DNA from 3 places in the Marinobacter sp. MIT930201 genome. Region 3 is predicted to be linked to each of the others. Evidence: predicted binding sites of a transcription regulator. Region 3 holds the regulator's gene; each other region holds the start of a gene.

Region 1 (10,634 bases), 1.5 Mb from region 3:
CGTAATCCATGTGAGCGGCCAGGGTATTGGCCAGCCCGCCCACTTCCCGTCCACCCATGGCATTGGGCTGGCCGGTCAGGGAGAAGGGCCCCGCTCCGGGCTTACCCACCCGGCCTGTCGCCAGGTGACTGTTAATAATCGCATTGCCTTTATCGGTGCCGGCAATCGACTGGTTTATGCCCTGGGAAAAGCCGGTGACGGTGCGCGGCGTCTGAGCAAACCAGGCATAAAAGGTTTCGACATCCTCCGGCGCAAGATCACACTGCTCTGCGACCGATTCGACGCTTGGGGCCGCCGCCCGTGCACTTGCCAATGCGTTATCGAAACCCTGGCAGTGCGCATCAATGTAGGCCTGATCCAGGCCACCGTGATCGGCGAGCCAACTCAGCAAACCGTTGAACAATACCGTATCCGTACCTGGCCGCAACGCCAGGTGAAGGTCCGCCAGTTCACTGGTGGCGGTGCGGCGTGGATCAATAACAACCACTCGACGCCCATCCCGCGCGCTGGCCTTCATACGCTGGTAAAGCACCGGATGCGCCCACGCGGCGTTACTGCCAGCCAGAACCAGCAGGTCAGCCAGCTCCAGGTCCTCATAGCAACCCGGAACCACGTCCGCCCCAAAGGCCCGTTTGTGAGCAGCCACAGCCGACGACATGCAAAGCCGGGAGTTGGTATCTACATGAGGTGTGCGAATGAACCCTTTGGCCAGCTTGTTGGCGACGTAGTAGTCCTCGGTCAGCAACTGGCCCGACAGGTAAAAGGCCACCGACTGTGGGCCGTGAGTCTTGACGCTGTCCTGTATCGCATGCGCCACCTCGTCCAGCGCCTGCTCCCATTCGCTGCGGCGCCCCCTGACAATCGGGAACAGCAACCGTCCGTCTTCCTGGCCGGTGGTTTCGTGAAGACTGGCACCTTTCACACACAGACGCCCCTTGTTCGCAGGGTGGTCTTTGTCCCCGGCCACCGGTGTACCGCCGTCGGAATAGGCCATCACGCCACAGCCTACCCCGCAATAGGGGCAGGTGGTATGAACCGGGTCCGGGCCAGTAGTGTTGAGTAAGTCCACGGTGTCTCCTGAGTGTTACACGCACAAAAAAGCCCGCAATGTCCGGAACTCCCTGAACAGGCAGGAACCGGGCATGCGGGCTTCGTTGCCAGCATTCAGTACCGGGATCAAGTAACCCCGGGCCTGGCAGTTTATGGTTGGCGTGTCAGCTTTCGCTACAAACGTTTCCCAAAGCCCGTGCAAATCCAGGGCCACTCCCGGAGAAAACCGGCCAGCAGGTGTTTCAGCAAACTCTGGGACCGCTCAATACCCCCGTGCCAGGAGTCATAACAGTGCAAAACGCTCAAAAACGCCCAATCAGAGCGCACAGTTAACGAATAAAAATATTTGCCCATGACCTTGAGAAACGGCTATTCCCCTGCTCGCAAGGCACTTCCCGTGACCCTGGCAAATTTATTGCACTGACACTGATGGAACCGTTTTGCTGACAGCGTTAAAGAGAAAGGCATCCAATGCCTGTACATCGAGGAAACCATCATGAATTCGCCAGAACCCCTTCGCATCCTTCTGATCGACAAGGACCCCGAACGGGCAAGCCAGGTTTGCCAGGCGCTCAGACATGAGGGCCATGAAGTCATTCGCCAGCGCCCGGATGCTACCGGCCTGACCGCAGCGGTTGCCCGCGACCAGCCGGACATGGTGATCATTGATATGGACTCGCCCGACCGGGATACCCTGGAGAACATGAGCACCCTCAACACTCACGCACCCCGGCCCATCGTTTTCTTCGCCGACCAGCCCGGTGATCGCGCCACCATCCATGCCGCAGTGAAGGCGGGGGTCAGCGCCTACGTTGTCGACGGCATACAGCCGGACCGGGTTCGCTCGATCATTGACTCAGCCGTAGCGCAGTTCGAATCCTTTCAGGCACTGAGGGCAGAGCTGGAGGAAACCCGCTCGGCACTGGAAGACCGCAAGGTTATTGAGAAAGCCAAAGGGCTGATCATGCGGCATGAAAACTGCGACGAGGAAACGGCCTATCGTATGCTGCGCAGCTCTGCCATGGAGCACAGCGAACGCCTGGCGGTGATGGCGGGGCGCGTTATCAAGCTGTTGGAACGACACAGCCAGGGCTCGGCCGGTGCCATCCAGAAAGCATCCTGATCAACGCTGTTAGGGAGCATCCATGGTTCGTCCAACCCCGCTTCACAAGCATCCCGGATTCAATGTCCGCCTCGGCTTTGTGCCGCTGCTCGATAGCGCACCATTGATTGTTGCGCGAGAGCTGGGGCTGTTTGATGCCGAAGGGTTGGACGTGGAACTGGTGCGTGAAGGCTCCTGGGCATCATTGCGCGACAAGGTCAGTTTTGGCCTGCTGGACGGCGGCCACATGCTGGCGCCGATGCCGCTGAGTATGTCCCTGGCGACCGACCGCCCCAAAGTGCCCGTTGTGGTCGGCATGGTGCTGAGCCGCAACGGCAACGGGATTACCCTCAGCGCTCGGCTGCATCACGAACTGACCCATTCAGCCACGGATCTGGAGAACCCCATTGCCACCGCTCGCGCGCTGATACGCGTGGCCAGGGGCAGAGGCGAGCCAATACGATTGGCCTCCGTGGCGCCCTGGTCCAGCCATGACCTTCAGCTCCGGGACTGGCTGGCCTCTGCCGGATCAGACGCGGAAAAGCACGTGCAGATCATCCCCGTATCCCCGATACAGATGGTGGACGCGTTTCGATCAAATACCATCGAAGGCTGCTGCGTCGGTGAGCCCTGGAACAGCTTGCTGGAGTACGAGAAGCTGGGGCATATTCTCCATTCCGGCCACCAGATCTGGCAGAACGCCCCTGAAAAGGTTCTGGGTATGCGCTCCGACTGGACGGAGCAGCACGACGTGATGCACCGGCACCTGTTGCGGGCACTGCTTGCAGCCTGTCAGTGGCTGGATAACCCTCACAACCATCGCCTGCTACGGGACATCCTGGCCAGGCCCGAGTATCTGGGTGAACAGATCAACGTGCTGGATAACCACCCGTACAGTCTGTTCCATCCGCGATTGCATCAACACTTTTTTCGCCACTCCGCCAACTTCCCCTGGCTGTCACAAGCCCATTGGCTGGCAACCCGCCTGACGCTCCGAGGGCAACTCGGCCCGGTGGACGGCGCCATGGTTCGTCAGGTCGTCAGGCCGGATCTGTTCCGCAACGCCGCAGCTTCCATGGGCATTGACGCACCGGTTATCGACAGCAAGACCGAGGGCCGGCACCAACTCCCCTTTACCCTGTCGGGGCGCTACGGCCCCGTGGATGTTGCCAGCGACCGCCTGTTGGGAGAGCACCTCCACGACTGGCTGGCCGACAACCCCATGGCTACGCCCAATAAAGAAGCGTCACGCACTAAAACAGCCACGAAATCCCGCCCTCAATAACACTCATTTTTGTGCTCATTCATTATTATTTATAAATATCAATAATTTAAAAACATGGCACGCAGACTGCTTTGTCAACATGGACGATCTCGCATTCACTGCGCGGGTAAACGGCAGTGACGAAAACTGACAGAACATCAGGCATTGAGGCCTGCGTCCCGGAAACGGGGGGCAGGCTTTTTTTTGTCTGAATAATACTCCGGGAGAGCACCATGCAACTGAGAACACTGGCAGCGACATTCTTGATCTTGACGGCGGCGTGCTCAGCACACGCCGACATCGGCCCGGCCGAAAAGCCAGACTTGAAGCTCGGCTTCATCAAACTGACGGACATGGCGCCACTGGCCATTGCCTGGGAACAGGGATTTTTCCTGGATGAAGGCCTGTTCGTGGAACTGGAAGCCCAGGCCAACTGGAAAGTTCTGCTTGACGGCGTGGTGACCGGCACCCTTGATGGCGCCCACATGCTGGCAGGCCAGCCACTTGGTGCGACCATTGGTTACGGCACCCAGGCGGACATCATCACCGCGTTCAGCATGGACCTGAACGGCAACGGCATTACCGTATCGAACGACGTATGGGAGCAAATGCGCCCACACATTGAAGACGGCAGCGACGGCAATCCCGCTCATCCCATCAGCGCCACTGCTCTGAAACCGGTCATCGACCAGTACCGTGACAAGGGCGAGCGTTTTCGCATGGGCATGGTTTTCCCGGTGTCCACCCACAACTACGAGCTTCGTTACTGGCTCGCTGCAGGCGGCCTGAACCCAGGCTATTACGCTCCCCAGCGTGGTGACACCAGCGGCAACATAGACGCCGACGTTCACCTGTCGGTCACGCCGCCACCGCAAATGCCGGCCACCATGGAAGCCGGCACCATTCAGGGCTATTGCGTGGGCGAACCCTGGAACCAGCAAGCAGTGTTCAAAGGCATCGGCGTGCCGGTCATCACCGACTACGAAATCTGGCCCAACAACCCTGAGAAAGTATTCGGTGTTACTGAAGCCTGGGCAGAACAGTATCCCAACACCCATCTCAGGCTGCTTCGTGCACTGATCCGCGCCGCCCACTGGCTGGATGAAAATGACAACGCCAACCGTGAAGAGGCGGTGAAAATCCTGTCCCGCTCAAGCTACGTGGGCGCCGACGAGGAAGTGATCGCTAACTCCATGACCGGCACCTTCGAGTACGAGAAAGGCGATGTCCGCAAGGTGCCGGACTTCAACGTGTTCTTTCGCTACTACGCCACCTACCCGTATCCCTCCGATGCCATCTGGTATCTGAGCCAGATGCGCCGCTGGGGGCAGATTGCCGAGCCGAAGTCCGACGACTGGTATATGGAAACCGCAGCCAAGGTCTATCGCGCGGATATCTACAAGGAAGCGGCCCGAACCCTGATCGAGGACGGCACGCTCAAGGCAGAGGATTTCCCGGACCTGGATGCGGAAAACTTTGCGCGCCCGCACCAGGGCGAGCTGATCGACGGCGTGGCCTTCACTCCGAGGGAACCGAACGCCTACATCGACAGCTTTGAGATTGGCCTGAAAGGCTCGCAAACCCCTTAAGACTTGAGTGTCAGGAGACATCACATGACCACGCTCAGCCAGACCGACTCGTTATCATCAGGCCAACGCTGGCTCCGTGCGTTGACGGAAAAGCTGTCCGGCCAGAACCTGGCCGAAACCTTCCGCCAGTTGCTGCTGCCAGCTATCGGTATCGCGCTGTTCCTCGGCTTCTGGCATCTGGCCGCGCCCCAGGTGCAAACATCGCTGGGGGCCTTCCCGGGCCCCGCCGATGTGCTGGAGCAGTCTGGGCAGTTGTGGCAGGAGCACAGCAACCAGCGGGACCGGGCGGCGCAGTTTGTCACCATGCAGGAGGATCGCAACGAACGCATCCTGGCGGAGAACCCGGACGCGGAGGTGAAAATCCGCGACTATCCCGGCGCACCCACGTTCATCGACCAGATCTTTACCAGCCTGGGTACGGTGTTGGCCGGCTTTGTACTGGCAACCCTTATTGCCGTGCCTCTAGGCATCATTATCGGCCTGAACCGCCACTTCTCGGCGGCCATCAATCCTCTGATCCAGATTTTCAAGCCGGTATCGCCACTGGCCTGGCTGCCGCTGGTCACGATGGTGGTCTCCGCTACGTACGTGAGTGATGACCCGATGTTCGAGAAGTCATTCCTGACCTCGATGATCACAGTCACCCTGTGCAGCCTGTGGCCAACGCTGATTAACACGAGCGTTGGGGTTTCAGCGGTAAATCCCGATCTTTTAAACGTTTCAAAAGTGCTGCAACTGTCGTTCTGGACTCACGTTCGCAAGGTCGTGTTGCCGTCATCTGTTCCGATGATCTTCACCGGCCTGAGAGTGTCCCTGGGCATCGCCTGGATGGTTCTCATAGCGGCCGAAATGCTGGCTCAGAGCCCCGGCCTCGGAAAATTTGTCTGGGACGAATTCCAGAATGGCAGCAGTGAATCCCTGAGCCGAATAATGGTGGCGGTACTGGCCATCGGTTTTATTGGCTTCCTTCTTGATCGAATCATGCTACTGATTCAGAAAAAAGTAGCCTGGAACGAATAAAACTCGGCATAGAGCTGGCAGGGAGGGTGGTCCGGGGACGTCAAAAACATGGATGTTTTTGTCGAGCGTACAGGGACGTATTCACAGCGTGCCCCGGACCACCCTCCCTGCCAGCTCGTACTCCGAAACCAGAGGAGAAAGAACATGAGTAAGTCGCATCTTGAATTGACCAATGTGCAGATGGCCTTTGATACAAAAGATGGGCCATTCGTAGCACTGGAAAACGTCGACCTGAAGATCCGAAAAGGGGAATTCGTTTCCCTGATTGGCCACTCCGGTTGCGGCAAGTCCACTGTGCTGAATATTGTGGCCGGCCTGCTCCAGGCTACCCGCGGTGGCTGCGTACTGGACGGGCATGAGGTGAACACACCGGGGCCGGAACGGGCGGTGGTGTTTCAGAATCACTCGTTAATGCCCTGGCTGACGGTTTACGAGAACGTTGAACTGGCTGTGCAGCAGGTATTCCGCAAATCCATGAGCAGAGCTGAGCGAAAGGAATGGATTCTTCACAACCTCAAGCTGGTCAACATGGACCACGCCTTGGATAAACGCCCCGGAGAGATCTCTGGGGGTATGGCCCAGCGGGTGGGGATTGCCCGGGCACTGTCGATGAAGCCCAGCGTACTGTTGATGGACGAGCCTTTTGGCGCGCTGGACGCGCTGACGCGTGCCCACCTGCAGGATTCGCTGATGAAAATTCAGCAGGACCTGAACAGCACGGTGATCATGATTACCCACGATGTGGACGAGGCCGTGCTGCTGTCGGACCGCATTGTGATGATGACCAACGGGCCGGCTGCCACCATCGGGGAAGAGTTGCGCATTGAGCTGGAGCGCCCCCGCAACCGGGTCACCCTGGCCGACCATCCAGAATATGTGCGCTACCGTCAGGCGGTATTGTCCTTCCTGTATGAAAAACAGCGCTTCCCCGGCAAAGGCGAGGATGAACAGGATAAGCCCACCGCTGAAGCCGAAGCGGCGTCGCAGGAAGACAGCTCACCGGATGTCGATAACGAGCATTCTGAGAGCCCCGTTCGCCGCATTGCATGAAATCAAACGGAGAAGCTCGCGCCCTTCAGAAGCACTCATCCGGTGCACGTCGCCCTGTCAGAGCGCACAGTTTTCGGGCCAAGCTCAAAGCGACATCTTTCAACTTACTGTAAATAAAGGACTAATAATTTTGGCACGGCGTTCGCTACTGTAGATACAGGGAAGAATGTCCCGGCTAAGGATCGGCCGGACCATCAGATCATTGTTGTTGGCATTGGCGCCGGACCATCGAGTTCCTTCGGGAATCAGATGCTCCGGCTTTTTTCGTTTTGGACACAAGAAGGGCATCACCATCATGAGCGCAAAGGCAGAACAGACTCTCGTTATCTGCGGACACGGCATGGTGGCCCAGCGTCTGCTCGAAAAACTGGTTGTTCAACCGCATCGGCCTTTTGCACGCATTGTGGTGTTCAATGGCGAGGCAAGCCCTGCCTACAACCGCATCCAGCTTTCGGCCCTGCTGGCCGGCGATGCCAACGAAGACAGTCTGCAATTGCAGCAACCGGACTGGTATCAGCACAACAACATCACCTTGCATCAGGGAGATCCCGTTACCGCCATTAACCGGGAAGAGCACACGGTTACCACTGCCAGCGGGCGGACTCAACACTACACCAGCCTGGTTCTGGCCACCGGTTCCCGCTCCGCCAGTCTTGGCCTGAAGGGTGAGGAGTTGGACGGTGTGATGGGCTTCCGCGACCTGCAGGATACCCGCCGTCTGATCAACATCAGCCAACGCCATCGCCGCGCGGTGGTCATCGGTGGTGGTTTCCTGGGTCTGGAGGCGGCTGAAGGCCTGCGCAGCCGGGGTATGGCGGTGACCGTACTGCACCGTAGCGGCCATCTTCTCAACCGGCAACTCGACCCGGCCGGCGGCGCCCTGCTGGAAGAGGCCCTGACCAAACGCGGGCTGACCATTCGCACGCAAACATCTCCCGTGGCCCTGCTCGGTCGCAATGTGGTCCGTGCCGTGCAGCTGGACGACGAAACCCTGATCAGCACCGACCTGGTGGTGATCGCCGCGGGCATTACCCCGAACACGGAACTCGCTCTGGAAGCGGGGCTGGATTGTGAACGCGCCATCCGGGTGAATCCGCAGCTGCAAACCAGCGACCAATACATCCATGCACTAGGCGAATGCTGCCAGGTCGGCAGCCAGACCTTCGGGCTGGTGGAGCCCGGCTATCAACAGGCGGACGTGCTGGCACAGGTGCTGTGCGACGAGAACAGCCAGGCGACGTTTGAGCCATCCATCATCCCGACGCGCCTGAAAATCAGCGGCATCCCGATATTTTCCTGCGGCCAGACCGACGCGGACGCTGAGACCGAATCCGTGGTCTGGCAGGACTACGACACCAATCGCTACTGCCGCCTGCTGATTCGCGACCAAAGACTCACAGGCGCCGTGCTCTTCGGTGAAACCAGCGACGGCCCCTGGTACAGCGAACGCATTCAACAGGCCGATGACATCAGCCCTTACCGGGCCCATCTGGCCTTTGGCAAGCACTACTGCGAAGCCGCGTAAAGCGGCCGGGAACAGAGAGAGGAATTACCATGAGCAAGAAAACCCTGATCGTGATTGGCAACGGCATGGTCGGCCACCACTTCCTGGAGCAGTTGGTGGAAACCCCGGCAGCGGCCGATTTCGACATCAAGGTGTTTGGTGAAGAAAAACTGCTGGCGTATGACCGGGTTCACCTGTCCGAGTACTTTGGTGGTTCCACCCATGTCGACCTGGCCATGGGCACCACCGACTGGTACGCCGAGAACCACATCGACCTGCGTCTGGGCGAACAGGTAACCGGCATCGACCGCGCCAATCAAACCATTACCACACCGATGGGCGATTACGCCTACGACGAACTGGTGCTGGCCACCGGTTCCTATCCGTTCGTGCCGCCCATCAAGGGCAACGAGAACCCCCACTGCCTCGTGTATCGCACCCTGGAAGACCTGGACAGCATCCGTGCCAGCGCCGACGGTGTTAAAACCGGCGTAGTGGTGGGCGGTGGCCTGCTGGGTCTGGAAGCAGCGAATGCCCTCAAGAGCCTGGGCCTGGACGCCCACGTGGTGGAATTTGCACCCCGGCTGATGCCGGTACAGCTCGACGCTGACGGCGGCGCCCTGCTAAAGCATAAAATCGAAGAGCTCGGGGTGCAGGTTCATACTGAGAAAGCCACCACTGAAATCGTTGAAGGCGAAGAAGCCCGCCTGCGGATGAATTTCAGTGACGATACCCATTTGGAAACCGACCTGATCGTGTTCTCCGCCGGCATCCGCCCCCAGGACGCCCTGGCCCGTTCCAGCGAACTGGCCATGGGTGAACGCGGTGGCATTGTCATCAACGACCAGTGCACCACCTCCGACCCCCACATCCACGCCATTGGCGAGTGCGCGCTGTGGAGTGAGAAGATTTTTGGCCTGGTGGCACCGGGCTACACCATGGCCCGCACCCTGGCCTCCGTGCTGAATGGTGACCGTGAGGCCGCCTTTACCGGCGCCGACATGAGCACCAAGCTCAAGCTGTTGGGTGTGGATGTCGGCTCGATCGGCGATGCCCATGCCCAGACGCCGGGCGCCCGCAACATTCGCTTTAACGATGAGCAGGCCGGCCACTACCGCCGCATGGTGATCAGCGCAGATGGCAAGACCCTGCTGGGCGCCATCCTGGTGGGCGACAACAGCCACTACGACACCCTGCTGCAATATGCGTTGAACGGCATTGAGCTGCCGGAGAACCCGGAGACCCTGATTCTGCCGGAAAACCAGGGCGGTGCTCCCGCGCTGGGCCCGGATGCCCTGCCGGAAACCGCCTCGATCTGCTCCTGCCACAACGTGTCCAAGGGCGATATCTGCGGCGTGATCGATGCCGGCTGTACCGACCTTGCTGGTGTTAAGGCAGAAACCAAGGCCAGCACCGGCTGTGGTGGCTGCGCGGCACTGCTGAAAAACGTGGTGGACAGCGAACTGGAAAAACGCGGCGTGGAAGTCAGCAAGGACATCTGTGAGCACTTCCCGTACAGCCGCCAGGACCTGTTCAATATCGTGAAGGTCAATGGCATCCGCACCTTCCGGACATTGATCCGTGATCACGGCAAGGGTCATGGCTGCGATATCTGCAAACCGGCCGTCGCGTCCATCCTTGCCACCTGCTGGAACGAGCACATCCTGGCCACCGACCACGTGCCCCTGCAGGACACCAACGATACCTTCATGGCCAATATGCAGAAGAACGGTACCTACTCCATCGTGCCTCGGGTGCCGGGCGGCGAAATCACCCCGGACAAGCTGATTGTGCTGGGTGAAGTGGCCAAGGAATACAACCTGTACACCAAGATCACGGGCGGTCAACGGGTGGACCTGTTCGGCGCCACCCTGAGCGAACTGCCCGAAATCTGGGAAAAACTCATCGCCGCCGGCTTCGAAACCGGCCACGCCTACGGCAAGTCCCTGCGTACGGTGAAGTCCTGCGTCGGCAGCACCTGGTGCCGCTACGGCGTGCAGGACAGTGTGGACATGGCGATTTTTCTGGAGAACCGCTACAAGGGCCTGCGTTCCC
Region 2 (10,634 bases), 1.6 Mb from region 3:
GGATCGGCAATGACCGTTGTGATCTGGTGACCTTTGGCCGTCCGTTCATTGCCAATCCCGATTTGCCCGAGCGTTTCCGCCAGCATGCGGAACTGAACAAATGGGATGACAGCACTTTCTACGGCGGCGATGAGCGCGGCTACACCGATTACCCGACGCTGAAGGAACTTGAACCCAGCGTCTGAACATCACTTTCACACGAGTAAGGAGTCAAACCATGAGCAATACCAACGACCCAATCAATAGCAAAGTCGTGATTATCACCGGCGCCAGCAGTGGCCTGGGTGAGGCAACTGCCCGCCGCCTGGCAGCGCGAGGAGCCCGGCTGGTGCTTGCGGCCCGTCGCGAAGACCGCCTGTCCAAACTGGCAGAAGACCTGAAAGCCGAGGGTGCTGAAGTCACCTGGAAGGTGACCGATGTGACTGACCGAAACCAGGTCGAGTCACTGGCTGCCACCGCGAAAGAAACCTTCGGCCGGATCGACGTACTGATCAACAACGCCGGCCTGATGCCACTGGCACCGCTGGACGCTTTGAAGGTTGATGAGTGGGACCAGATGGTGGACGTCAACATTAAAGGCGTGATGTATGGCATCGCGGCTGTGCTGCCGACCATGCGGGAGCAACACAGCGGGCATGTGATCAACCTGTCGTCCGTTGCCGGACACAAACTGTTCCCCGGTGCCGCTGTGTACTGCGCCACGAAATACGCGGTGAAAGCGCTGTCTGAAGGCTTGCGCATGGAAGCCGGCGACGAGATCCGCAGCACCAATATCTCACCGGGCGCCATCGACACCGAGCTGACCAGCACCATCACTGACCCGAACGCCAAACAGGCAGCGGATGAACTCTACAAGGTGGCGATTGATTCCGATGCGGTGGCGCGGGCCATCGTCTATGCCATCGAACAGCCTGCGGACGTGGATATCAACGAAATTATCCTGCGGCCAACGGCTCAGGAGCTCTAAGGCTGTTGCTTGCTGAACGCTGTCGGCGTGCATCTGGTTGATGCCGCCGACAGGCGGGTGTGATACTGGTTGTTCCATTCCAGACGGACACACCAAACATGACCACTGTGCAGCAGGCCCTGGCCCGCATTATCGATACCTGCCAACCGGCCACACTGGTGGTTTGCGGCGAGATCGCTGGTGAGGTTGGGGATCACTGGTGCCGGCACCACAGCGAGTCGGCCATGACCACCCTGGATACCAGCGCCCCCAACGATGCCTTCCCTCTGCCCGAGACCCAGGACCTGGCCCTGGTGACCAACACGCTCGAACACCTGAACCACGACGAGGGCCAAGTACTGCTGGGCCAACTGCGCAACTACGGCACCCACCAGATTGCCGTTGTGGTGAAAGACTGCCCCGGTTGGTCGTTTACGGATTTCATCGGGCTGGGATTCCGCCGGCAGGCTGAGCTTGGTGACGAAGAGAGCCCTCTCACGCTCTACACCTACAACATCGACAGCTACAACCACAAACGCGCCTGGAACAATCCCGACAACTGGGCCAATCCGGAAATGTGGGACAAGGCCTGGTGGTAGCGACCACGCTTACAGCGAGGCCACCACGTCAAGGTTGTGGCGACAGGCGCTCAGATAGGATGCCCCGAAAAGGTTGTAGTGATTGAGGGTGTGGTACAGATTGTAGATGGCCCGCTTGGTGTCGTAGACATCCGTTCTGGGGTAGACCCGGTCATAGGCACGATAAAAAGCCGAGGAGAAGCCACCAAACAGCTCTGTCATGGCAATGTCCGCCTCCCGGTCACCGTAATAAACCGCGGGATCAATGAGCCATGGCCCGGTGCTGTCGAACAGGACATTCCCGGACCATAGGTCGCCGTGGAGCAGGCTTGGGTGTTCGCAATGCGCATTCAGAAACCGGGCAAGCTTGTCGCCCTGACGCTCAAGCACCGTTTCAAACTCTCTCCGGACATGGTCGTTGCGGATCATGCCTACCTGCACACCCAGTCGATCTCTCAGGAAAAACGCCCCCCAATCGTCCGTCAGGCGGTTCTTCTGTGGTGACATCCCAATCATGTTATCGGCGTCAAACCCGTACTCGGGCTGACGTACCGCATGCATTTGCGCCAGGCCCTCACCAAGTGCGGCCATGGCTTCCTCGCCCGCCGGGCCAGGATGGATCTTCGGAATCACCAGCTCGCGGGCTGATACGGCTTTCACCTCCGGCACATGCACTCTGCTGACACCAGCCGCCTTGAGAGTGTCTGCCAAAACCTCAAGGCCGCGGGCTTCGCACAACAGCGCATCGGGAAAGGACGAAGGATTCTGTTTCACGTAATCGGTCATGCCACCAGTATAACCATGATCGGAAATCGCCTCGCAAACATCCTTGGCTTTGTCACAGGCTTCATGGATCATGGAGCTGCAAGGCCATCCCACACAGGAATAGCCCGATGACAGGTTTTAGCAAGCGCACGGCAAACGAACAGTTGAATCAAGAGGCGGACAAGGTTCACCGCAGAGATGTGGGCGCCCTGCTCGACCGCCAGCAGGCCATCGAGGACAAAGTCAGGAACAGTGGCAAACTGAGCCGGTTCAGCACTGACATCCGGCTGATGTTTTCCATGCTCAGGGACTACTGGCAGGGCAACTATCGCGAAGTACCCTGGAAAAGCATTGCGGCGATCGCCGGTGCCCTTGTTTACGTACTCAATCCCCTGGATTTGATTCCGGACCTGCTGCTGGGATTCGGCCTGCTGGACGACGCCGGTGTGGTGGCCGCATGCCTGGCCCTGGTGGAATCCGACCTGCTTCGTTACGCAGCGTGGAAAGATCTTAAAATAGAAACACAAACGCTTACGGATAGCGATTGATTCAATAGTGGACTACCGTTAATCTTCGAAAGCCCTCTGAATCACAAAACCCTTTGGAGCTAATGTGGATTTTGCCACCCTGATCGGCCTTGTTGGGGCCATCCTGCTTATAGCCTCAGCCGTCATTCTTGGCGTGTCGCCGGATGTTTTTATCAATCCCCCCTCCATACTGATTGTGGTCGGTGGCACCATGCTGGTTGTGCTGGCGAAATTCAGCTTCCACCAGTTTTTCAGCGCCTTCAAAGTGGCCGCTCGAGCGTTCAAATTCCGTTTGCCGGACACCCGTGAAAGCATTGATGAACTGATTGAGGTAGCCAATGTTGCCCGCAAGCAAGGCATGCTCGGCCTGGAAGAGCGCGAAGTTGGCTCGCCGTTTCTCGGCCAGGGAATACAGATGCTGGTCGATGGCCAGGATGCTGAAACCATCAAACACCTGCTGTCCAAGGAGCGCCTACTGACGCTGGATCACAACCGGTCTGGCGCAAAAGTCTTTACGGCAATGGCCGATGTGGCCCCTGCCATGGGGATGATCGGAACCCTGATCGGGCTGGTGCAGATGCTGTCCAACATGGAAGACCCGAAATCCATCGGTCCTGCCATGGCGGTTGCCCTGCTAACCACACTCTACGGCGCAATGATTGCCACCATGATCGCCACCCCCATCGCGGACAAACTCTCGCTGCGAATGACTGAGGAAGCGCGTCTGCAATCGCTCTATATTGATGCGCTGGTTGCTATCAAGGAAGGCACCAATCCGCGGATTATCGAACAGATGCTGTCGAGTTACCTGACCCCGAAAGAACGTGAGAAAAACTCAGAAGCCGAGACCGCAGGCGTTTAGCCATGGACGAATTACCAGAAGAGGAAAAAGCGGGCATTCCCGCCTGGGTAGTGACATTCGCGGACCTGATGTCGCTGCTGATGTGCTTTTTCGTCCTGCTGTTGTCGTTCTCCGAGATCGACGCACAGAAGTTCAAACAGATCGCTGGTGAACTGTCGAAAGCGTTTGGTGTGCAGCGCGAGGTGCCCGTCCTTGAGGTACCCATGGGCACCAGCCCGATTTTCGATCAGTTTTCTCCGGCACCGCCCGAGCCCACCGTCGTCAACGAAGTCAAACAGACAACCACCGACGAGCAGCCCGAACTGGAAACCCTGAAAAGCCCTACGGATGTGGCTGTGGAATCCGCCATCCAGGAAGAGCTCGAGAAGACCCTGGAGCAGGTTCGATCGGTTCTTGAGACAGCCATCGAAGACGGCCGGGTCAACCTCATCCAGGACAATCATAGAATCATTGTTCGCGTTGAGGAGAAGGGGGCGTTTCCCTCCGGTTCGGCGGACCTGACCTGGGAGTTTGAAGGTCTGTTGCTGGAAATGGCCGACATACTGGTGCAGATCCCCGGCAAGCTGACCATCGAAGGCCATACCGACGATGTTCCCATCCGTACGCAGCGGTTCTACAGCAACTGGGATCTATCCGCCGCCCGGGCGGCAGCGGTTGCCAATGCGCTCCTCGCCGAGGGTAATCTGAAGCCTGCCCGGCTGGCGGTCACCGGTCTCGCTTATACCGAGCCACGAGTACCAAACACCTCTTCGGAGAACCGCGCCAAAAATCGCCGGGTGGAAATCATTATCGATCTGTCCGGACCGATCGAGGAACAGGAGATGCGGTTAAGGGAACTCATGAACCCCGAAGCCGATGTGTCTGCTGCACCGGATTCCCGCAGTTCCGACGACTCCGACCAGGACGAATTACTGTGGTAGACGGCCATATTGGTGCACTCGGCCCATTAATGCACCATTAAAGAGCGCAAACACCCCGCCTTCAACTCAACCCCGCCCAATTTCAGAGCGGAAAATCACCTAATCGACTACCCGCTCTGAATTTGCCTCAAAATGGAACACTCCTTGCTTGGTGTGCACGCTATCAATGCACAACCCGCCCGTGACAGGTGGATAAAACCAAAAAATCAGGAGCAACCAACCCGTGGACATCACGAGTGCAGTACATACCCTGACCGAAAGCGCCAACACACTGTTCATTCTGATCGGTGCCATCATGGTACTGGCCATGCATGCTGGCTTCGCCTTCCTGGAAGTCGGCACCGTGCGCCACAAGAACCAGGTGAATGCTCTGGTAAAAATCATGACCGACTTCGGCATCTCCGCCGTGGCCTATTTTTTCATTGGCTACTACATCGCCTACGGCAGCCACTTTATGGCCGGCGCTTCAGAGCTAACGGCCGCAAATGGCTATGACCTGGTCAAGTTCTTCTTCCTGATGACCTTTGCCGCCGCCATTCCCGCCATCGTCTCCGGCGGTATCGCCGAGCGTGCGAAGTTCTACCCCATGCTTATCGCCTCCGGGCTGATCGTGGCATTTGTATATCCCTTCTTCGAGGGCATGATCTGGAACGGCAACTACGGCTTCCAGGCCTGGCTGGAGAACCAGTTTGGTGCAGCCTTCCACGACTTTGCCGGCTCGGTCGTGGTGCACGCCGTGGGCGGCTGGATCGCCCTGGCCGCCGTGCTCCTGCTGGGCGCACGTAAAGGCCGTTACCGCAATGGCCGCGTGGTGGCGTTTGCCCCCTCCAACATTCCATTCCTGGCGCTGGGCGCCTGGATTCTCACCGTCGGCTGGTTCGGCTTTAACGTGATGTCCGCCCAGACCCTGGATGGCATCAGCGGCCTGGTGGCGGTGAACAGCCTCATGGCCATGGTGGGTGGCGTTCTGGTGGCCATGCTGGTCGGCCGCAAGGACCCGGGCTTCATCCACAACGGACCGCTCGCCGGCCTGGTGGCGGTGTGCGCCGGTTCGGACCTGATGCACCCGGTCGGTGCGCTGATTACCGGTGGCATCGCCGGCGCCATCTTCGTGTACATGTTTGAGTGGGCCCAGGACAAGATTGAGCGCCTGGACGATGTACTGGGTGTATGGCCCCTGCACGGTGTGTGCGGTGTATGGGGTGCCATTGCCGCCGGCATCTTTGGCCAGGAAGCGTTCGGGGGCCTGGGCGGGGTCAGCCTGATGTCGCAGATCATCGGTGCGGTTGCCGGTGTTGTGGTGGCTTTTGTCGGCGGCCTGATCGTCTACGGCATTGTTAACGCCATCTCCGGCCTGCGTCTCACAGAAGAAGAGGAATTCAACGGTGCGGATGTCAGTATTCACCGCATTGGCGCTACGTCCCTGGAATAACCCTTGCCCGCCAGCCGCCTTTCCCGGCGGCTGGCAATGCTTTTTATTGACACTTCCCTCCGTCTGGCCTTTTCTTAAATAACCCGTTCCGGTGATAAACCCACGGTTTGCCGCCAGAGTGGCCTGCCTTTTGCTGTTCCTTTACATCATGGGAATGGCTGAATACCGACCGCCCACATCCGGTGGACGGCGTGTTCAGGAGAGGGTCATGGTTATGTTGATACAAACCCCACCCGAGGGTATCTACGACGAACTGTTCGACCAGAATAATCGGGTACGACCCAGCTGCAGGATGCTGGAGGACTGGCTGATCCGATCCGACGAAGCCCTGTTGGCCGAGAAGCGCCGCGAGGCAGACGTGCTGTTCCAACGCCTGGGCATCACCTTTAATGTCTATGGCGAAGACCAGGGGGCCGAACGGCTTATCCCGTTTGATCTGATCCCACGAGTAATCTCCGCCAGCGACTGGCAACGTCTGCAAGCTGGTTTGCGCCAGCGGGTGCAGGCGTTGAACCGCTTCCTGTTCGATATCTATCACGAGTTCGAGATTATTCGCGCCGGTGTCATCAGTGCTGAACAGGTATTCGCCAACCCCCAGTACCAGCCCGGCATGCAAAACCTCAAGCTGCCACGTAATCTGTATTCCCACATAGCCGGCATCGATTTGATCCGCCACAACGACGGCGATTTCTACGTGCTGGAAGACAATCTCCGCTGCCCCAGCGGTGTCTCCTACATGCTGGAAAACCGGCGCATGATGATGCGCCTGTTTCCAGAACTGTTTGCCAAGGCCCCGGTAGCACCGGTTGAACATTACCCGGCCCTGTTGGGCGAAACACTGCGCGCAGCGTCGCTAAATCCCAACCCTACCGTAGTCGTGCTAACCCCCGGCCGTTTCAACAGTGCCTATTTTGAACACGCCTTCCTGGCCCGGCAGATGGGTATCGAACTGGTGGAAGGGGCGGACCTGTTTGTACGGCGCAATAAGGTCTACATGAAGACCACCGTCGGCCCCCAGCAGGTGGACGTGATTTACCGGCGGGTCGACGACGACTTCCTCGATCCGCTGGCTGGCAACCCGGATTCCATGCTGGGTGTACCCGGGCTCTATGCAGCCTACCGCACCGGCAATGTGGTGCTTGCCAACGCCATGGGCACCGGCGTCGCCGACGACAAGGCCATTTACCCCTTCGTACCCGAGATGATCCGTTTCTACCTGGGTGAAGAACCGATCCTGAAAAATGTCCCCACCTGGCAGGGCCGCAAGCCAAAAGACCTCAAGTACATCCTCGACAACCTGCCAGACCTGGTGGTCAAGGAAACCCAGGGCGCTGGTGGCTACGGCATGCTGATCGGCCCCAAGGCCAGCAAAAAAGAGCTGAGCCATTTCCGCTCGCTGTTGCGGGCCAGGCCAGACAACTACATTGCCCAGCCCACACTGAGCCTGTCTACCTGCCCGACGTTTGTAAACGAAGGCGTAGCGCCCCGACACCTCGACCTGCGGCCTTTTGTGCTTTCGGGCAAGAAAGTGCAGATGGTACCTGGTGGATTGACCAGGGTGGCCCTGAAAGAAGGGTCGCTGGTGGTGAATTCGTCCCAGGGCGGTGGCACCAAGGACACCTGGGTACTGGAGGGCGAGGAATGCTGAGCCGAGCTGCATCAAGTCTGTTCTGGATGGCCCGCTATCTTGAGCGGGCGGAAACCCAGGCCCGTCTGCTGGACGTCAGCCTCACCATGGCGTTGATCGACGTTCCCGAAGACCGCGAGGAACAGCTATCCGTGCCATTGCTGGTGACCGGTAGCCGCGAAACCTTTCACGAGCTCTACCCGGAAATCACCCCCCAGAACCTGATTGATTTCCTGCTTCTGGACGACCGCCACCCTGCCAGTGTGTTCAGTGTAATCCGCAGCGCCCGGGATAACGCCCTGCACGTGCGAGGCAATCTCTCCGCAGATGTCTGGGAGAGTATTAACCTGGCCTGGATGGAGCTGAAGGAACTACGCCATAAAGGGGTGACCGAATCCAACGCCAGCCGGGTGTTTGACTGGACCCGCGAACGCTCAAACGTGTTCCGTGGTGCAGCCTATGGCACCCTGCTGCGCAATGACGCCTTCCATTTCCTGCTCCTGGGTACGTTTATCGAGCGTGCAGACGCCACCGCCCGCGTGCTGAACATCCGCCACCACATGGCCACCAAATCCCTGGAAGGGCACCCCACCCAGTCGTTCTTCGAATGGACGGCGCTGCTGCACTCGTTGGCCGCCTTTGAGGCCTACCAGAACACCTACGGCCACAATATCGAACCGATGAATGTGGCCGAACTGCTGATTCTCAAACCGGATGTTCCCCGTTCGCTCCACGCCTGCCTGGAGGAAATCGCGGATCTGCTGGAGCAGATCGAAAGCGGCGAGGCCCGCCGGGCCCGGCGCCTGGCCACAAGCCTGTATGCCAACATCCGCTACGGCGACCGCGAGTACATTGCCGAGCGCGGCCTGAATGAGTATCTGACCGACTTCCTGCAACGCATCCAACGCATCGCCGGCCAGATCCAGAAAGACTACATGGGGTGGAAACAATGAAGCTGAATATCCGCCATGACACCACCTATAGCTACGACGAACCCATGCACAAAGGCATCCAGTATCTACGCCTGACACCCCGTAACACACCCCAGCAGAAGATACTGGAGTGGCACCTGAGTGCCCCTGGCGAAACCAGCCAGATGACAGACGGCTTCGGCAATATTGTTACCGTCATGACCATGGACAAAGCGACCAGGGAGATCACCCTGACGGCGGAGGGCGTGGTTGATCTCACGGGCAAACCATTAACCAAGGACGACTCACCGTTTCCGCCCGAGGTGTTCCTGCGCCACACTCCGTTAACCGACGCCGACAAAGCCATCAAAGCCTTCGCCAGCCAGTTCTCCGCCAACAAGCGCAGCCTGGTGCGCATGATGAATCGTATCCTCGAGCACATCGAATTCACGCCCGGCGTCACCACGGTGACCCACACAGCCGCCGAGGCCTTCCAGCAGAAGGCGGGGGTGTGCCAGGACCATACCCATGTATTCATCTCCTGCTGCCGCCACATTGGGGTGCCGGTGCGGTATGTCAGCGGTTACATCCACACGTTCAGCGATGACCACCTGGCCACCCACGCCTGGGCCGAGGCCTGGCTGGGCCACAACTGGCATACCTTTGATGTGGTGAACCTGCTCAATGTTGCTGAAAGCCATATCAAGCTGGCAACCGGACTGGATTACCGGGATGCAGCACCCGTGCGGGGCATTCGCAGCGGCGGCGGCATGGAGCACCTGCAGACCCGTGCCTGGGTCACCATGGCCGGGGAAAGCCAGTAACAAAAAGCTGTGCAAATTCCACACGCCGCCCCATGCTTTCTGCGCAGAAACGGGTAAACTGAGCGCATTCAGTACGACCCGAGGGTAGCCCCATGACCTATTGTGTGGCGATGCGCCTGGCCGACGGCCTGGTTTTCGCATCCGACTCCCGCACCAACGCGGGCTTTGACCAGATTTCGACCTTCCGCAAAATGCATGTCTTCGAACAGCCGGGGGAACGGGAACTGGTGATTCTATCGGCGGGCAACCTGGCCACCAGCCAGAGCGTGATCAGCCTGCTGGAAAACCGCGCCGGCTCCGAAGACCCCAATGTGTTCTCCACCGCCTCCATGTTCGAGACGGCAGAGGTTGTCGGCAGAACCATCCGCGAGGTTATTCACCGCGACAACCCCGAGGGCAAAGTGAACCATGTGGACTTCAGCTGTTCACTGATACTGGGCGGCCAGATCCGGGGCGAACAGGTACGCCTGTTCAACATCTACCCCGAAGGCAACTTCATTGAAGCCACTGAAGAAACGCCTTATTTCCAGATTGGCGAGTCGAAATACGGCAAGCCCATCCTCGACCGCGTCGTGAACTACAATTCCTCACTGGACCGGGCCTACCAGTGCGCCCTGATTTCCTTCGACTCCACCATGAAGAGCAACCTGTCGGTGGGGATGCCGCTGGATGTGGCCATATACCGCAACAACGAACTGAAGCCCTGCTTCGTCGACCGGGTGGACGAACACAACGACTACTTCCACCAACTCCGCCAACAGTGGCACCGGGGCATCCAGGAACTGATCAGCGGTCTGCAGCCGCCGGCGATCCGCTAGCTCAGTTGCGGTAACCGGTCAGTTCCATATACCCCACACCATCGTGGGAACCTGTCACCGTCACCGGGCTTTCCCAATACGGGTAGAGCCCGGCGTTCCAGTAGTCGCCGGGCGGCGCGGCAACCTGTACATCCACGTTTTGCTGTGGCATCCGCAGGCGCCACTCCACAGGAACCCTGCCCTGCGGCGAGGATTGCCAGTCGAGTGGGCTCAGGCTGATGTCGTTTCCGTTCAACGTTTCAACCTGCCCATTGGCGTTTATCCAGCTGCCAGACACGAAGGCGCCTTGGTCTTCCCGCAGGCGAAACGCCATCAGTTTATGGCCGTCATCCAGATGCAGGGCGAACCAGTCCCAGCCCTGCTGGCCAGCCTTCAGGAACTGACTGCTCCACTCGCGATCGAACCAGCCCTTGCCGGAAACGGC
Region 3 (10,634 bases):
TGGCGGACCTGGACACCTTGGTTGGCGCTGAGATTCCCTTCCGCAGCAAGAACACGGCCGTTAAGCTTGATGTTGACTGGCCCGGCCGCCCGGATCAGTTTGATGTTTCGGGCCTTAGTGGCTCGGTCAGTGTGCGTTTTGATGACGGTGTCATCCTTGAGGGCAACAATACGGCTCAGCTGTTCCGGGTGTTCAACCTGCTCAATGCTGACACGCTCTGGCGACGCCTCAAGCTCGATTTCTCCGATCTGTACGAAGCGGGTGTCGCCTTCGATGCCATCTCCGGCAAGGCCAGCATGATTAACGGCCTGCTGACGTTGGATCCAGAGCTGCAGGTGGTAGGGCCTTCCGGCGCGTTCAAGCTGACGGGCACCTCCAACATGATTGAGGAAACCCTCGACATGAGAATGGTGGTGGTGTTGCCACTGACTCAGAACCTGCCCCTCGCCGCTCTGTTGATGGGGGCCGGTGCTCCGATTGGCGGTGCGTTGTTTGTCCTCGACAAAGTGTTGGGCGACCCATTGAGCAAACTCACCAGTGCAACCTATAGTGTAAGTGGAAGCTGGGACGAACCAGACGTGCGACTGAGGCGGGTATTCGATACCGGCAATTGATGGTTTTGGCAGGAGGGCCGTAATGTCAACGCAAAGAGACAACCCCGTCAAATGGCAGGCAAGTCGGGTAGCGGCGATACAGATGGTGAGCACCCATGACATCGCCGCCAACCTCGAAGAGGCAGCAAGGCTGCTGAAGGAGGCAGCCGACGCAGGCGCCAGCATTGCAGTGCTGCCTGAGAACTTTGCGGTACTGGCCACAAAGCAGATGATCGGTTGCGGTCGACGGGAAGCGGAACCGGACAATGTGATTCGGCAATTCCTGGCGCAGAAAACGGCCGAACTTGGTATCTGGGTGGTGGGGGGCTCACTGCCCGTTGCGACCAGGTCAGACGGCTCCACTGTGACCGATCGGGTTCGTGCCTGCTGTTATGTCTATGACGACCGTGGCCGTGAGGTTGCCCGCTACGACAAGATCCATCTTTTTGACGCCACGGTGGAAGATGCCCAGGGGCAGTATCGCGAGTCGGATACCTTCGAGCCGGGTGAGGACGTGGTTGTGGTTGATACGCCGGCAGGGCGGCTCGGCATGGCCATCTGTTATGACCTGCGTTTCCCTGAGCTGTTCCGACAACTCCGGGAGCAGGACGCCGAATGGGTATCCCTGCCCAGTGCTTTTACCTGGCATACCGGTGACGCCCACTGGCATGCGCTGATACGTGCCCGTGCCATTGAAAATCAGGTCTGGCTGGTGGCGGCAGCCCAGGGCGGCCAGAACAGCGAGCGCCGGCGCACCTATGGGCACAGCGCGATCGTGGATCCCTGGGGCCGAATACTGTCCGAGATCGATGAAGGGCCGGGTGTCGTCGTTGGCGAGCTTGATCGCGAAACACTCAAGGACATCCGCACGCGGATGCCCGTCTGGGAGCACCGAAGACTTTAGTTTCCGGTGGCTTCCGCGTCGTCGATGCACTCCCTGAGGTAGCGAAACAGCTTTCGTGGCTGGCCGGTATTCTTTTCTTTCTGTACGTCCCGGCGAGCGTTGCGCGCGAGGTTGCGCAAATGCTGTATATCCGCCGTTGCGCAGTAGTTCAGGAATTCGCCGACGGCCGGGTCGCCTTCCTCAATCATCCGGTCACGCCAACGTTCAGCAAGGTGATGTCGGCGGGTGTGCTCTTCGCTCCCGGCATCGAAGGCGTCGATGGCTCGAGTCAGCCCTTCCGGGTCGTCTTCCTGGCGGATAATCTTGCCGATGTACTGCAGGTGGCGGCGACGGGCTTCGTTCTGGCGAATGCGACGGGATTCCTCGATGGCCGCCCGCAGGGTGTCGCTGATGGGCAGGGTATTGAGCTGATCGTTACTCAGATCCAGCATGCGCCTGCCAAGATCCTGCAACTGGTGCATTTCACGCTTGAGTTGGGATTTGCTCGGGCCGAGGTATTCCGGGGCGTCGTCTTGGGAGTCGTTCATTTTAAGTCCGTGTTGTCGGATACAGGTTATCCGTAGAATATCGTCGCCAGACCAAGGAAGGCCATAAAGCCGACCACATCCGTGACCGTTGTCAGTATAACGCTACCGGCCAGTGCCGGATCAATGTTGCGGGACTTCAGGAACAGAGGCAGCACGGTACCCACGAGGGCCGCAGCGATCAGGTTGATAATCAGCGCGGCGGCGATAATGGCGCCAATCATGATGTCGCTGAACCAGAGGGTTGCCGCTGATGCAACCACCACCGCCCACAGCAATCCGTTCAGGGCACCCGCAATAAATTCGCGGTTTAGCAGCCAACCCACGTTAGCGCCACTGATCTGTCCCACGGCCATGCCGCGGATGACCAGGGTCAGGGTCTGACTGCCGGCGATGCCGCCCATGGATGCCACGATGGGCATCAATACCGCCAGGGCCACAACCTTCTCGATGGTCGCCTCAAACAGCCCGATCACGGCCGAAGCGGTAAAGGCTGTGAGCAGGTTGATGCCCAGCCACACGGCCCTGCGCCGGGTGGTCTTCAGAATCGGCGCGAAGGTGTCTTCGTCTTCATCAAGGCCGGCCATGCTCATCAGGGAGTGGTCTGCGTCTTCGCGAATAACGTCAACCACGTCATCGATGGTGATTCGGCCCAGGAGTCGGCCTTCCTCACTGACCACGGGTGCTGAGATCAGGTCGTAACGTTCGAACAGGGTTGCCACCTTGGTGTCGGACAGCGTAACCGGTATCGGTTCGATGTCCGTGTCCATCACTTCCCGCACGGTTGCCGCCGGGTTGGATACGAGCATTTTGGTGATGGGCAACATGCCGATGAACTCGTCGCGCCGGCTGACCACGATAAGACTATCCGTCATCGGCGGCAGGTTGCGATGACGGCGCAGGTAGCGCAAAACCACGTCGATACTGATGTCCGGGCGCACCGTAATGGTGTCCGTGTTCATCAGGCCGCCGGCGGTATCTTCCGGGTAGGAGAGGACTTCCTCGACGCGTTGACGGTCCTGCTCGTCCATGGTGTCCAGGACTTCCTGGATGACCGTGTCGGGCAACTGCTGCAGTAAGTCGGCCAGATCGTCCGACTCGAAATCCTCGATGATGTCAGCGAGTTCCTGAGCGTTCAGCTGGCTCAGGAAGTAACCTCGGATATCGTCGTTCAGATACTGGAGAACTTCGCCTTCAAGCTGCTTGTCGACCAGGTTCCAGAGCAGGGCACGCTGGCGCGGTGGCGATGATTCCAGCAGGTGGGCGATGTCACTGGGGCTCAGGCCACCATTCAGGATGCGGGCAACCTGTTTCAGGGCGCCACTGTCCAGCGCTTCGCTCAGGGAGCGAAGGCGTTGGCGCGCTTGGCTTTTCTCCAGAATATCGGTCATGGATCACCCACGGTCAGAAAACCCTCGTATTATAGCGAAGTTAGGCAACATAGGTGAGGAAGAGTTGTAGGTGAATGCCGTAGACGGGCAAGGATGTCCAGTGTGGAGGTGGTTATTCGCCTTCCCCGAAGTAGTCGTTGATCAGCGTAACCAGCGCATCGACAGCTTCGGACTCATCCGGACCGTCTACAATCAGCTCTACCTCTGATCCCTGGCTGGCGGCGAGCATCATGACTGGCATGATGCTTTTGGCGTCCACCTGTCGCCCTTTGCGACTGATCTGAATGCTGCTGTCGAATTCAGATGCCTTGCCCACCAGTTTGGCTGCGGCCCGGGCATGGAGCCCAAGTTTGTTGATGATGGTAATGGGGCGGCGGATCATAGGCGGTTCAGCTTTCCCTGCTTTGCAGGTGGGGCAGTTCGGTGTGGCGAACCTGCACATTGCTGTATTTGCCCGAGAAATAGCGGCCGAGCTGATCGCAGATATAAACCGAGCGATGCTGGCCACCGGTGCAGCCGATGGATATGGTCATATAGCTGCGGTTGCTGTCTGAGAACGAGGGTAGCCAGTTTTCCAGGAATTGGGTCAGGTCCTCGACCATCTTACGGCTCAACGGCTCCTTTTCCAGGAAATCGATAACCGGCTGGTCGGTGCCCACAAACTGCCGAAGGCTGGTGTCCCAATAGGGATTGGGCAGGCAGCGCACATCGAACACATAGTCCGAATCCAACGGTACACCGTGCTTGAACCCGAACGACTGGAACAGCAGCGCCAGTTCCTGGTGACGCCTGCCCGCAACCCGCTGCTTCACCATATCCCGGAGCTCATACATGGACAGCCCCGTGGTGTCGATGTAGAGGTCTGCCAGCTTGGAGAGCGGCTCCAGAAGCTTCTTTTCGTTACCGATGGCCTCCCTCAGGGAGGTCTTGTCATCACTCAGTGGATGCTTTCGGCGCGTGGCATGGAAGCGCTGCAGAAGAGACTGTTCATCGGCGTCGAGATAGATGATCTCGATGGTTACGCCAGTATCCTGAAGGCTGCGGTAGATATCCTCGAAGTTGCTCAATTCTCCGGAAAGGTTACGGGCATCGATGCTGACCGCCATCTTTCCCAGCCGGCTGGGAGAGTTCTGGTTGGTGGCTTCCTGCGTGAGGGGGAACAGGAGGCCAATGGGCAGGTTGTCAATGCAGTAAAAGCCCAGGTCTTCCAGAACATGTAACGCGGTACTTTTCCCGGAACCTGATCGGCCGCTGACGATGATCAGTTTCATAGCCCGTTCACCTTGGATGTGGAGTGGTTCAGCCTGTCTCGGCTGTCATCCGGCGATAGAGAGAGCCTGCATCAGTGCACTGACGCAGCTGGTCGCAGAATGCACGCTCGTTGAACTTTTCGGCAAGCTGGCTCAAAAGCTCAAGATGCTCGCTGGTGGCTTCCTTGGGGACAATCAAGGTGAAGACGAGGTCCACCGGCTGATTGTCGATAGCATCGAACGCAACGCCTTCTTCCAGGGTCAGCAATACGCCGACCACGTGATCCAGCCCTTCCAGCCTGCAATGGGGGATCGCGATGCCCTGTCCGATGCCTGTGCTCCCCAGTCGCTCCCGCGCGACCAGGTTGGTGAATATCTGGGTGTCGCTGAGCAAAGAGTCGTGCTGCTGGATCTGCTCGGCAATGGTTTCCATAACCCGCTTTTTGCTGGAGGCAGGCACCCGGCAAAGGGTTAGCTCCGGCGCGAGAATGTTCTCGATAGTCAGGGATGTGTCGGTCATGAATCGACTGCATTTCCGTAAAAAAAGGCTGCGGCACCTATTGCATGGTTAGCCAGTGCCGCAGCTCGATTAACTGTCATGCCGGGGCGTCGTCCTAGCGGGCGCCATTCCCGTGCATCCGGTCTACGTTCTTTTCCTTGTGCTTCAGAATCTGCCTGTCCAGCTTGTCTACCAGTCCATCAATGGCAGCGTACATATCGCTGTTTTCGGCCTTTGCGTGAATCTCACCACCTATCACGTGAAGCGTAGCTTCCGCCATCTGGCGCACTTTTTCCACCTCAAGGGTAACCTGGCAATTGCTGATATGGTCGAAGTGCCGCTCAAGCTTTTCAAATTTGCCTGATACGTAATCTTTCAGTGCGGGAGTCAGTTCTACGTGATGGCCTGAAATATTGAGTTGCATAGGCTTCTCCTGTTTTCAGCTTGCCGGCACCCGTTAGGATACCGGCTGTGTGCCACAGCGTTATGCTGCAGGCGGTATACTTTCAGGAAAGGGCTCTCCCCGTGAGGCCGGGAACAGACGCTTCCTACACCAATCGCTTTCGCTCGTTGGACGGAGGAATGTGCATTGCCTCGCGATACTTGGCCACGGTTCGTCTAGCCACCTTTATACCCTGGTCTCCTAGCATGGCTGCAATTTTGCTATCGCTCAATGGCTTTTTCGGAGTTTCCGTTGCAATCAGCTTCTTGATCATCGCGCGGATTGCCGTGGATGAGCACTCTCCACCTTCGTCGGTACTGACATGGCTCGAGAAAAAATACTTAAGTTCAAATATGCCCCGCGGTGTGTGCATGTATTTCTGGGTGGTGACCCTTGAAATGGTCGACTCGTGCATTTCCACCGCCTGGGCAATATCCGAGAGAATCAATGGTTTCATGGCTTCCTCGCCATGGTCCAGAAACCCCTGCTGGTGCTCGACAATGCGCGTGGCCACCTTGAGCAGGGTTTCGTTGCGGCTCTGCAGGCTCTTGATGAACCACTTTGCCTCCTGCAACTGGTCCCGCAGGTAGGTGTTGTCGGCGCTGCTGTCCGCACGCTTTATAAGAGAAGCATAGCTTGCATTCACACGAATGCGTGGTGCAATTTCAGGATTCAGTTCCACGCGCCAGCGCTCATTGTGCTTGCGCACGATCACATCCGGGATGACATAGTCCGGCTCGGCCTGGTCCAGGGTGTCGCCGGGGCGGGGGTTCAAACCGGTAATAAGTGCCAGGACATCCCGTAGCTGTTCTTCTTTCAGGCGGCTGCGGCGCAACAGCTGGGCGTAATCGCGGTTACCCAGCAGGTTTATGTAGTGGGTAATCACCAGTCGCGCCTGAGCCAGCCAGGGTGTTTCCGGGGGCAGTTGGTTCAGCTGGATCAGCAGGCATTCCTGCAGATCACGGGCGAACACGCCGGGTGGATCGAAGTGCTGCAGGCGATGAAGAACGGCTTCCACTTCGTCCAGTTCCAGCGGGTCTTCGTCGGATTCGTCCACCATGCCTGAATGAATTTCTTCAAGCGGAGAGGTCAGGTAGCCGTGGTTATCAACCGCATCCATCAGGGCATGGGCGATGGCCTGATCCCGCTCGCTCATGGGCGTCAGGTTCAGTTGCCATTCCAGGTGGTCCTGGAGCGTTTCGGTGGGGGAGTTACGGGTTTCGAAGTCGTGGTCGTTTTCGTCGTCGTTACGGGCTGCTGACGCGGGGGCTGACTGGTAAATGTCATCCCAGGCGGTGTCGACGGGAAGATCATCGGGAATGGTGTCGGGACTGTCCGTTTCTGATGACCAGTCAGGTCCATTTTCGGATTCGTCCCACTCGGTAGCAGTGTCTGAAGCGGTGTTGGATTCCTCGGTTGACGCTGTTTCAGACGACTCGTTGTCACTGTCCGTTGATTCCGGATTCTGGTTGTCGTCGTCTTCCGAGGTTTCCAGCATTGGGTTGGATTCCAGTGCCTGCTGGATTTCCTGCTGGAGGTCCAGGGTGGAGAGCTGCAGAAGCCTGATAGCCTGTTGCAGCTGGGGCGTCATGGTCAGGCTTTGACCCAGCTTTAACTGTAGTGAGGCTTTCATAACCATGGTTCAGGATCCGTCACTCGGTCTCTCTCTTCCGTCACTCAGGCTCTCTCTTTACGTCATCAGGGCGCTTTCTGGAGCCGGGGTTGCACAAAAACTCTTTGTATGCTGGCTACTTGCCGCACCAAGCAAGTTCTTTGCCGAGTCTACTACAGGCGAAACTCGTTGCCTAGATACACTTCCTTGACCTGCTGGTTGGCCAGTATATCGTCCGAATTACCAGAGGCAATGATGTGGCCGCCGCTGACAATGTACGCATTCTCGCAGATGTCGAGGGTTTCCCGCACGTTGTGGTCGGTGATCAGTACGCCGATACCCTTGTCCCGCAAGTGTCGGATAATCTGCTTGATGTCGCTCACGGAGATCGGGTCGACACCGGCGAAGGGCTCGTCCAGCAGGATGAACGCCGGTTCCATCGCCAGCGCCCGGGCAATTTCCACCCGCCGTCGCTCACCGCCTGACAGGGCCATGCCGACACTATCGCGGATGTGGGTAATGTGAAACTCTTCAAGCAGTTCCTCTAACTTGGCCTCCCGGTCAGCGCGTTTGAGTTCGCGGCGGGTTTCCAGGATCGCCAGTATGTTGTCGCGCACGGTGAGCTTGCGAAACACGGATGCTTCCTGGGGCAGGTACCCGATTCCCTTGCGGGCACGGCCGTGCATGGGCAGGGGCGTGATGTCCTGATTGTCGATGGTGATGCGACCGTTGTCGGCGGAAACCAGGCCAACAATCATGTAGAAACACGTCGTTTTGCCCGCGCCGTTGGGGCCGAGCAAGCCGACGATCTCGCCACTGCGAATTTCCAGGGAAACGTCGATGACGACCTTCTTCTGTTTGTAGCTTTTTGCGAGGTTACTGGCCCTGAGAACTGCCATCGGTATCCTGTCCGTTAGGGTTGTTATCTGGATTGTTGCCGGAGTTGCCGCGTGGCTGGATGACCATTTCGACGCGACCGCTGCCATCGCCCTGGTCAGCAGAGCCCTCTGCGGTCACCACGCGTTCGGCGCTGTCGTAATGAATGACGTCGCCCCGGAACAGGTTGCCGCCCTGTTCGATCACAGCTTCGCGCCGAAAGGTAACCCGGTTGTCGGAGGCGGACCAGGTGATTGTAAGTGCGCGGGCGTCGGTTTCGCCCTGGCCTTCCATGGCAGGCTGGCGGTAGCGTGCCGGGGTACCGGTGGCTTCAATGCGGCTGACGCCATTCTCATCCCGGTGGAGTACAACCTTGTCCGCCATAAGGTTGGCATCGCCCTGGCTCATTTCAACCGAGCCGGTATAGGTTGCAATGCCCTGGCCTTCGTCGAGCCGAGCATTGTCGGCATTGACCCTGATGGGTTGGTCAGACTCAAGATCAAAGGCCGCGGCGAACGGCATGCCCACGGTCAATGTCAGCGCCAGGACAATCGCTGAGACTGCCGTGCGCGATGCCACCGGTTGGTGCCTATTGCGGTGAGGGTTGGGCATGAATTTACTTGCCGGTCTCATAGCGTCCTTCCACGTCAGAGTCGAGTTCGAGGATTCGGTCATCAATCCAGGCCTTCATGCCGGTGGCGCGGGTCAGGCTGAACGAGTCGGTCAGTTCCACCGGGGCGTCTGTGTAAACAGTACGCTCTGTGTTATCCAGTGTCAGCGTTGACGTGGTCAATGTCAGGGGGCGCCCGCCTTGGGGTTGCTGGGACACCCGAACATCCCCCGTCAAGTAAACCAGGTCGTCAGCTTCCATGAATTGGCCTTTGTTGGCCTGGACTTGCCAGGGTGCGTTGCCGGGTTCGCCGTAGAGCGTCGCATTCGGCGATTCCATAATGGTTTCGTTGCGGGCCTCGAATTGCTCGATACGTGGGCTTTCGAAGTGTGCGGTAAGCCGCCCGGTCTCGTCGAAAGACAGATAGCGACCATTGACCACGAAACCGTCTGGTTCCGATTCGCCTCTCAGCGCGGCGGCATCCACCGGCTCTGATGACTCGTCACTTTGCCAGAGCAGGAAAAACAGTGCCACTATCGTGACAGCCAGCCCCAGAGTTCGTACCCAGGGCCGGGTAAAGAGGGCTTCAGCGGCCATTCAGTCCTGCTCCAGGTAGGGTTGCAGGCTTGCGTTGAGCTGCCCGCAGGCGCAGAGCAGCAGTTCGCAGGCTTCACGGACGGCGCCGCTACCCCCCGCGGCCGACGTGCAAAAATCCGCGTGCTGGCGCACCAGCCAGTAGCCGTTGGGTACTGTTATGCCCAGCCCGGCGTAACGGATTGCGGGCAGGTCCGGCAGGTCATCGCCCATGTAGGCAATCTGGTGTGGCGCGATCTCCAGCCGTGCAGCCAGTTCCCGCAGGGCGATTTTCTTGTCCTCTCGGCCTTGCATCAGGTGCGGGATGCCGAGGTCATTCATGCGTTTCTCTGTCAGCGGCGAGCGCCGTCCGGTAATGACGGCAACGTTGATGCCAGCAGCCATAACCTGTTTGATGCCCAGGCCGTCGAGAATGTTGAACCCTTTCATCTCATCGCCTGAAGCGCTGAACAGCAGAGTGCCGTCGGTCATGATGCCGTCCACATCCAGGGCCAGCAGGCGAATGGCAGCGGCTTTTTCAATCAGCTCCGCTGGCCATTGAGGGCGCAGAGTGTCGGCCATCAGATGACTCCCGCCCGCAATAAGTCGTGCATGTTGATAGCGCCGGTCAGTTTGCCGTCGCGATTGATGACGGGCAGGGCGTTGATCTTCAGCTCTTCCATCATGTTCAGTGCCTCGGCGGCCAGTTGGTCATCGTGGATCACACGACCGTTGCGGGTCATGGCCTCGGCAATCGGTGTGTTGTGAATGTCCACGGAGCGGTCCAGGGTGCGGCGCAGGTCGCCGTCCGTAAATACACCGACCAGGTCGCCCTCGGCGTTAATGACCGTTGTCATACCCAGGCCCTTGCGGGAAATCTCCAACAGTGCGCCGCTGAGGGTGGTGTCTTCCTGCACTCGGGGGATCTGGTCCCCGGTATGCATAATATCGCTGACACGCAGCAGCAACCTGCGGCCCAGACTGCCACCGGGGTGTGAGAGCGCAAAGTCTTCGGTGCTGAACCCCCGGGCTTCAAGCAGTGCCACGGCCAGGGCATCACCCATCACCAAAGTGGCCGTGGTGCTGGAGGTGGGGGCCAGGCCAAGAGGGCAGGCCTCCTGGGCGACACTGATGTCCAGGTTGGCAACGGCCTCCCGAGCCAGGATGGAGTTCTCGTTGCCCGTCATACTGATCAGCGGGGCCCCCATGCGTTTGATTAACGGCAAAATGGTCAGCACTTCGCTGGTGTTGCCGCTATTGGAGATGCCCAGCACTACATCCTGGCTGGTGATCATGCCCAGGTCACCGTGGCTGGCCTCGCCCGGGTGTACGAAGAACGAGGGCGTTCCGGTGCTGGCGA

The links. Region 3 encodes sigma-54, which starts transcription at its own class of promoters, with help from an activator protein. Its sites were predicted from a motif close to ANTGGCATNNANNTTGCTNT; they were not measured.
Region 1: a site for sigma-54 is predicted at 3,491-3,510, ahead of SIC19_RS09450 (CmpA/NrtA family ABC transporter substrate-binding protein). Genes of this name have one in related genera too.
Region 2: a site for sigma-54 is predicted at 4,730-4,749, ahead of SIC19_RS08930 (ammonium transporter). Genes of this name have one in related genera too.

What each region holds. Positions count from the first base shown of each region.
Region 1 covers NZ_CP138916.1:2,031,539-2,042,172, forward strand. The annotation lists gene SIC19_RS09435 (molybdopterin-dependent oxidoreductase) at 1-994, opposite strand, end outside; gene SIC19_RS09440 (ANTAR domain-containing response regulator) at 1,547-2,173, shown strand; gene SIC19_RS09445 (CmpA/NrtA family ABC transporter substrate-binding protein) at 2,196-3,437, shown strand; gene SIC19_RS09450 (CmpA/NrtA family ABC transporter substrate-binding protein) at 3,650-5,005, shown strand; gene SIC19_RS09455 (ABC transporter permease) at 5,030-6,025, shown strand; gene SIC19_RS09460 (ABC transporter ATP-binding protein) at 6,206-7,075, shown strand; gene SIC19_RS09465 (NAD(P)/FAD-dependent oxidoreductase) at 7,371-8,600, shown strand; gene nirB (nitrite reductase large subunit NirB) at 8,630-10,634, shown strand, end outside.
Region 2 covers NZ_CP138916.1:1,915,171-1,925,804, forward strand. The annotation lists gene SIC19_RS08895 (alkene reductase) at 1-185, shown strand, start outside; gene SIC19_RS08900 (SDR family oxidoreductase) at 218-967, shown strand; gene SIC19_RS08905 (DUF6231 family protein) at 1,066-1,545, shown strand; gene SIC19_RS08910 (fructosamine kinase family protein) at 1,555-2,382, opposite strand; gene SIC19_RS08915 (YkvA family protein) at 2,418-2,837, shown strand; gene pomA (flagellar motor protein PomA) at 2,902-3,678, shown strand; gene SIC19_RS08925 (MotB family protein) at 3,681-4,598, shown strand; gene SIC19_RS08930 (ammonium transporter) at 4,822-6,030, shown strand; gene SIC19_RS08935 (circularly permuted type 2 ATP-grasp protein) at 6,245-7,678, shown strand; gene SIC19_RS08940 (alpha-E domain-containing protein) at 7,672-8,610, shown strand; gene SIC19_RS08945 (transglutaminase family protein) at 8,607-9,392, shown strand; gene SIC19_RS08950 (proteasome-type protease) at 9,485-10,210, shown strand; gene SIC19_RS08955 (lipocalin-like domain-containing protein) at 10,212-10,634, opposite strand, start outside.
Region 3 covers NZ_CP138916.1:3,541,285-3,551,918, forward strand. The annotation lists gene SIC19_RS16120 (YhdP family protein) at 1-614, shown strand, start outside; gene SIC19_RS16125 (carbon-nitrogen hydrolase family protein) at 637-1,497, shown strand; gene yjgA (ribosome biogenesis factor YjgA) at 1,494-2,024, opposite strand; gene mgtE (magnesium transporter) at 2,051-3,412, opposite strand; gene SIC19_RS16140 (HPr family phosphocarrier protein) at 3,525-3,794, opposite strand; gene rapZ (RNase adapter RapZ) at 3,802-4,683, opposite strand; gene ptsN (PTS IIA-like nitrogen regulatory protein PtsN) at 4,712-5,182, opposite strand; gene hpf (ribosome hibernation promoting factor) at 5,277-5,585, opposite strand; gene SIC19_RS16160 (RNA polymerase factor sigma-54) at 5,710-7,236, opposite strand; gene lptB (LPS export ABC transporter ATP-binding protein) at 7,389-8,114, opposite strand; gene lptA (lipopolysaccharide transport periplasmic protein LptA) at 8,092-8,613, opposite strand; gene lptC (LPS export ABC transporter periplasmic protein LptC) at 8,708-9,298, opposite strand; gene SIC19_RS16180 (KdsC family phosphatase) at 9,299-9,856, opposite strand; gene SIC19_RS16185 (KpsF/GutQ family sugar-phosphate isomerase) at 9,856-10,634, opposite strand, start outside.